DNA from 2 places in the Streptosporangium sp. NPDC000509 genome. Region 1 is predicted to be linked to the other one. Evidence: riboswitches for the same ligand, from Rfam matches in the RefSeq annotation. Region 1 holds a riboswitch; the other holds the start of a gene.
The links. A riboswitch is a leader RNA that binds a small molecule or an ion and turns the genes downstream of it on or off. The one in region 1 is predicted to bind glycine.

Region 1 (3,391 bases):
CGCCCCGCTGCTGCGCCGTCGCGGGCCTGGCGCGATCGACCAGGCCGACGAGACGGCGAGGGAGATTTCCGGCCTGCTGCTGGAATTGCACGCCTCGCTGCTGCGTTCCGGCGTGCGTGGGGCTCTGGGTCGGTGAGAGCCTGACCAGGCACTCGTACCCCCACGAGTGTTACGTTGAACAAACCGGTCGGAATCCAGCGAAGACGGAGCAGCCCGTGTTGCAGATGGAGGTCGTGGGCGTTCGAGTTGAAATGCCCTCCAACCAGCCGATCGTCTTGTTGAAAGAGACGCATGGGGAGCGTTACCTGCCTATCTGGATCGGCATGACGGAAGCCACGGCGATCGCCATGGCCCAGGCCGAGGAACCACCACCCCGGCCGCTCACTCATGACCTGTTCCGTGACGTGCTCGAAGGGCTCGGAGTCCGGCTGAGCACGGTCAACATCGTCGCCCTGCGCGACGGCATCTTCTTCGCCGATCTCGTGTTCTCCAACGGGGTGGAGGTGAGCGCGCGTCCCTCGGACTCGATCGCCTTGGCACTTCGCACCGGCGCACGTATCTTCGCGAGTGAGGATGTGGTCCGGGAGGCGGGGGTGATCATCCCCGACGACCAGGAGGACGAGGTGGAGAAGTTCAGGGAGTTCCTTGACACGATCACGCCCGAGGACTTCGGCCGCGCGGGGTAGGAATTTCGGTGCATTTACGCTTCACGACGCGCCGAGTGGGGTCGTTGACTGGACCTGGCCCCAGTCCTACGGTGCATGTGAACCCTGCGGCCGTGCGTAAACCCCCAGATCAGGCCGTGGGATGAGAGAAAGCCGGAGGTCCGCGTGGCGGTCAGCAGCGGCGAGGGTAGAAACGCCGATCAGGATGACCCGAAACGGCGCCAGTCGGCACGTCAGCGCGCGGGTGAAGAGGGTCTGCTGTTCGACGGGCAACCGGTGAAGGTGCCCGCCGACATCGGTTACCGGGGCCCGACGGCCTGCTCCGCGGCCGGCATCACCTACCGGCAACTCGACTACTGGGCGCGCACCGGCCTCGTCGAGCCCACCGTGAGAGCCGCCCACGGATCCGGCTCCCAGCGCCTTTACGGCTTTCGCGACATCCTGGTGCTCAAGGTCGTCAAACGGCTCCTCGACACCGGCGTCTCCCTCCAGCAGATCCGCATCGCCGTGCAGCACCTGCGCGACCGGGGCGTCAACGACCTGGCCGGGATCACCCTGATGAGCGACGGGGTGAGCGTCTACGAGTGCACCTCGCCCGACGAGGTGATCGACCTCCTCCAGGGCGGCCAGGGAGTCTTCGGCATAGCACTGGGACGGGTGTGGCAGGAGGTGGAGGGCTCCCTCGCGGATCTGCCCGGCGAACGTGCGGAGTCGAGCGAGGGCCCTTTAGGCGATCATCAGGCCGATGAGCTGGCCCGCCGTCGCAGAGCACGACGAACCGGGTAAACTCGGACTCGCTGCTGACCCTGTGCGGGAGAGACCCCGACAGCGAGCGGGGCGCCGAAGGAGCAACCTCCCCGGAATCTCTCAGGCACCCGGTACCGCACGGACGAGGCAACTCTGGAAAGCAGGCGCGCCGGCCAGGCGCGACTCACCGACGGTGCAAGCCTCCCGTCACGGGTAGGTGAAGCTCTCAGGTCACGACGCGTGAGACGGTCGTGATGACAGAGGGGGAGACCAGGCATACGCCCGCGCCCAGCGCCGGTCTCCACCCCGTCCCGGGAGGCTTCACAATGACCGACCTGTCATCGCTCAGCGAACTCGGCTCCCTGCCGTTCTCCACCCGCCACATAGGGCCGGACGACGCCGGCCAGACCCGCATGCTGGAGGCGGTCGGATTCGCCTCCGTGGCCGACCTGGTCGCGGTGGCCGTGCCCGAGGCGATCCGCTCCGCGGGGCGGCTGAGCCTGCCCCCGGCGGCCGGGGAGTCCGAGGCCCTCGCGGAGCTTCGAGTCCTCGCCGGGCGAAACACCGTGCTCACCTCGATGATCGGCCTGGGCTACCACGACACGATCACTCCGGGCGTCATCCGCCGCAACCTCCTGGAGAACCCCGGCTGGTACACCGCGTACACGCCCTACCAGCCGGAGATCTCCCAGGGCCGTCTGGAGGCCCTGATCAACTTCCAGACCGTCGTCTCCGACCTGACCGCCCTCGACGTCGCCGGTGCCTCCCTGCTCGACGAGGCCACCGCCGCCGCCGAGGCGATGACCCTGGCCCGCCGCGCCGGCCGCGGCCCCTCGAAGGTGTTCGTGGTCGACGCCGACGCGCTGCCGCAGACCAAGGCGGTGCTGCGCACCCGCGCCGAGCCGCTCGGCATCGAGCTGGTCGAGAGCGACTTCACCGCCGAGCTTCCCGAGTGCTTCGGGGTGCTCGTGCAGTATCCCGGCGCCAGCGGCAGGATCCGCGACTTCCGCGCCATCGCCGACGCCGCCCACGCGCGCGGTGCCCAGGTGGTCGCCGCCGCCGACCTGCTCGCCCTCACCCTGCTGGCCGCGCCGGGCGAGCTCGGCGCCGACATCGCCGTCGGGTCCTCGCAACGCTTCGGCGTCCCCCTCGGCTTCGGCGGCCCCCACGCCGCCTACATGGCGGTCCGCGACGGTCTCCAGCGCCAGCTGCCGGGCCGCCTGGTGGGCGTCTCCCAGGACGCCGACAAACGCCCCGCGTACCGGCTCGCCCTCCAGACCCGTGAGCAGCACATCCGCCGCGAGAAGGCCACCAGCAACATCTGCACCGCGCAGGTGCTGCTCGCCGTGATCGCCGGCATGTACGCCGTCTACCACGGCCCCGAGGGCCTGCGCAGGATCGGACGGCGCACCCACAGGCACGCCGTCGTGCTCGCCGAGGGCCTGCGTCAGGGCGGTGTCGAGGTCGTGCACGACACCTTCTTCGACACCGTGCTCGCCAGGGTGCCCGGCCGCGCCGAGGAGATCGTCGCCACGGCCCGCGAGAACGGCGTCAACCTGCGCCTGGTCGACGCCGACCACGTGGGCGTCACCTGCGACGAGAAGACCGAGCCGCTCCACCTGGAGCAGGTCCTGGCCGCCTTCGAGATCAGCGGCGCCGTGCTGGCCGACCTCGACGCCGCCGCCCACGACGCGCTGCCCGCCGCGCTGGCGCGGGTCAGCGACTACCTGACCCACCCGGTCTTCCACAGCCACCGTTCCGAGACGGCCATGCTGCGCTACCTGCGAAGGCTCCAGGACAAGGACATCGCGCTCGACCGGTCGATGATCCCGCTGGGCTCCTGCACCATGAAGCTCAACGCGACCACCGAGATGGAGCCGATCACCTGGCCGGAGTTCGCCGGGCTGCACCCCTACGCGCCCGAGGACCAGGCCGCGGGCCACATCGAGCTGATCGGGGAGCTGGAGCGCTGGCTCGCC
Region 2 (3,391 bases), on a different contig from region 1:
CGGAAGGCGCCCGCGTCGTGTGCGTGGACCTGGACGAGATGACCGGTCCGGCGGCCGCCGAGGAGGTCGGGGGGCTGTTCGTGCGGGCCGACGTGACCGACGAGGACGACGTCGCCCGGGTGTTCCAGACCGCGTTCGACACCTACGGCAGCGTGGACATCGCGTTCAACAACGCGGGCATCTCGCCGCCCGAGGACGACTCGATCCTGGAGACCGGCATCGACGCCTGGCGCCGGGTCCAGGAGGTGAACCTCACCTCGGTCTACCTGTGCTGCAAGCACGCCATCCCGTACATGCGGCGGCAGGGCAAGGGGTCGATCATCAACACCGCGTCGTTCGTCGCCGTGATGGGGTCGGCGACGAGCCAGATCTCCTACACCGCCTCCAAGGGCGGGGTGCTCGCCATGTCCCGCGAGCTGGGCGTGCAGTTCGCCCGCGAGGGGATCCGGGTGAACGCGCTGTGCCCGGGGCCGGTGAACACGCCGCTGCTGCAGGAGCTGTTCGCCAAGGACCCCGAGCGGGCACAGCGCCGCCTCGTCCACATCCCGGTGGGCCGCTTCGCCGAGGCGTCCGAGATCGCCGCCGCGGTGGCGTTCCTCGCCTCGGACGACGCGAGCTTCATCACCGGCTCGGAGTTCCTGGTGGACGGCGGTATCTCCGGCGCGTACGTCACCCCGCTGTAGACCCGCTGTAGACCTCGCCCCGCCACCTTCGCGACCGGCGGTGGCGGGATTTGCCCAGGCCATACCCCGGCCCCGATAACGTGCGAGGACGTGGGCCCATCTCCCATGTCCCCGGCGTCCGCGTGAGAAAGAGATCATGTCCCGTCCCGTCATCGGCATCACCTGCTACGTCGAGCCCGCGCGCTTCACCGTCTGGGAGACGACCACCGCGCTCCTGCCGTACGACTACGTCGACCACGTGGCCCGCGCGGGCGGGCAGCCGGTGATCCTGCCCCCCGCCGGCGACCCCTCGGCGCTGGTGGAGCGCCTGGACGGGCTCATCCTGGCCGGGGGCGGTGACGTCGGCCCCGAGCGGTACGGGCGGGAGCCGCACGAGCGGACCGGCTACGTCCGGCCGTTCCGCGACGACGCCGAACTGGGACTGGTCGAGGCGGCGCTGGAGCGGGGCACACCCTTCCTGGGGATCTGCAGAGGCATGCAGATCCTGAACGTCTCGCTGGGCGGCAGCCTCCATCAGCACCTGCCCGACGTGGTCGGCCACGCCGGGCACGCCCCGGCCCCCGGCCAGTACGGCAGGATGCCGGTGCGGCTCGCCCCCGGCAGCCACACCTCGAAGATCTTCGGGACCGAGACCGTGGAGGTGGCCCACTACCACCACCAGGCCCTCGACCGGCTCGCCGAGGGCCTCACCGTGACCGCCCACGCCGAGGACGGCACGGTCGAGGCCGTGGAGGTGGACGACCACCCCTTCGCCGTCGCCGTCCAATGGCACCCCGAGACCGACGACGAGTCGGCCCTGTTCGAGGCGCTGGTCCGGCACGCCGCCCCCTGACCGGCACGGATCGGTGCCGCGAGGGGATTTCGCTCGGCCGGTGCGGGCGGTTAGGCTGGCGGCGACACCGATGAACCCGTGCGGGAGAGCGTCCTGACAGCCAGACCAGGACCCCTGAAGGAGCAAGCCCTCCCCGCGAACCTCTCAAGGCAAAGGACCGTGCGGGTAGGTGCCCTCTGGAAAGCAGGTCCCACGACCTCGCCGAAGGTGAAAGTCCGGTAAAACCCGGATGAAACTCTCAGGCACCCACGACAGAGGGGGAGGATGCTCTCATCTGTCCCTTGTCTGAGGTGCGCACATGTCCCGACCTACGCCGCTGCGCGGCGTCCACGAGTCACTCGGCGCGACGCTGACCGACTTCGCGGGCTGGCTGATGCCGCTCCGCTACGGCAGCGAGTCGGCCGAGCACAAAGCGGTCCGCCAGGCGGCCGGCCTGTTCGACCTCTCCCACATGGGGGAGATCTTCGTGACGGGGCCGCAGGCCGCCGAAGCCCTCGACTACGCGCTGGTCGGCCACCTCTCCGCGCTGGAGCCCGGCCGCGCCCGCTACACGATGATCGTCGACGCCGAGGGAGGCGTGCTGGACGACCTGATCGTCTACCGGCTCGCCCCCACCGAGTTCATGGTCGTCGCCAACGCCTCCAACTACCCCCGGGTGGCCGCCGAGCTGACCGGCCGCGCCAAGGGCTTCGACGCCGCGGTGGAGGACCGCTCCGAGCGGTACGCGCTGGTCGCGGTCCAGGGTCCACGCTCCGTGGAGATCCTGGGCTCGCTCACCGACGCCGACCTCGAAGGGCTCAGGTACTACGCCGGCCTGCCCGCCGTCGTCGCCGGGCACGAGGCCCTCGTCGCCCGTACGGGATACACCGGCGAGGACGGCTTCGAGCTGTTCGTCGCGGCCGAGGACGCCGAACCGCTCTGGGCCGCCCTCACCGAGGCGGGCGCGCCGCACGGCCTGATCCCCGCGGGCCTGTCCGCCCGCGACACCCTCCGGCTGGAAGCCGGGATGCCGCTGTACGGCAACGAGCTGTCGGCCGGCCTGACCCCGTTCGACGCCGGGCTCGGCCGTGTGGTGAGGTTTGACAAACCGGGCGACTTCGTCGGCCGGGCCGCCCTCGAACCCCTCAAGGACGTCCCGCCGTCCCGCCGCCTGGTCGGCCTCGTCGCGACCGGCCGCCGGGTGCCCCGGCACGGGTATCCGGTGGTGGTCGCCGGTGACGGCGCGGTCGTCGGCGAGGTCACCAGCGGGGCGCCCTCCCAGTCACTGGGCAGGCCCATCGCGATGGCCTACGTGGACAACGGCCTGTCGTCAGGACTGGCCGTCGACATCAGGGGCAGCCACGAGCCGGTCGAGGTCGTCGCACTGCCTTTCTACAGGAGGAAAAAATGAGCAGCATTCCCGAGGACCTGCAGTACACCAAGGAACACGAGTGGATCTCCGGCATCGATGACGGCCTCACCCTCACCGTGGGCATCACCGCCTACGCCGCCGAGGCGCTGGGTGACGTGGTCTATGTGCAGGTGCCCGAGGTCGGCGCGACGGTCACCTCCGGTGACGCCGTCGGCGAGGTCGAGTCGACCAAGTCGGTGAGCGACATCTTCGCGCCGGTCGACGGCGAGATCGTGGAGGTCAACCAGGCCGTCGTGGACGACCCCTCGCTGGTCAACAGCGACTCCTACGGTGAGGGCTGGCTGTTCCGCGTACGTCTTGAGGGCTCCGCCGACGACCTGCTGTCGCCCGAGGAGTACGCCGCGCTCACCTCGGGTGAGTCCTAAGCCTTTCCCCCCTCGCGTCACGGTCACGCGCGCCGGAGGGCGCGCGTGGCCGTCCACGCTGGAAGGATTCAGATGACGATCAGTGTCTTCGATCTCTTCA

Region 2: another riboswitch for glycine. It lies ahead of gcvT (glycine cleavage system aminomethyltransferase GcvT); the one in region 1 lies ahead of gcvP (aminomethyl-transferring glycine dehydrogenase).

What each region holds. Positions count from the first base shown of each region.
Region 1 is NZ_JBIAYX010000012.1:29,300-32,690, forward strand. It holds gene ACFY3D_RS22355 (MerR family transcriptional regulator) at 1-136, shown strand, start outside; gene ACFY3D_RS22360 (bifunctional nuclease family protein) at 216-686, shown strand; gene ACFY3D_RS22365 (MerR family transcriptional regulator) at 831-1,451, shown strand; glycine riboswitch at 1,467-1,559, shown strand; gene gcvP (aminomethyl-transferring glycine dehydrogenase) at 1,739-3,391, shown strand, end outside.
Region 2 is NZ_JBIAYX010000018.1:140,964-144,354, reverse strand. It holds gene ACFY3D_RS30415 (3-oxoacyl-ACP reductase) at 1-683, shown strand, start outside; gene ACFY3D_RS30410 (gamma-glutamyl-gamma-aminobutyrate hydrolase family protein) at 820-1,515, shown strand; glycine riboswitch at 1,587-1,685, shown strand; glycine riboswitch at 1,686-1,780, shown strand; gene gcvT (glycine cleavage system aminomethyltransferase GcvT) at 1,814-2,905, shown strand; gene gcvH (glycine cleavage system protein GcvH) at 2,902-3,291, shown strand; gene ACFY3D_RS30395 (L-serine ammonia-lyase) at 3,364-3,391, shown strand, end outside.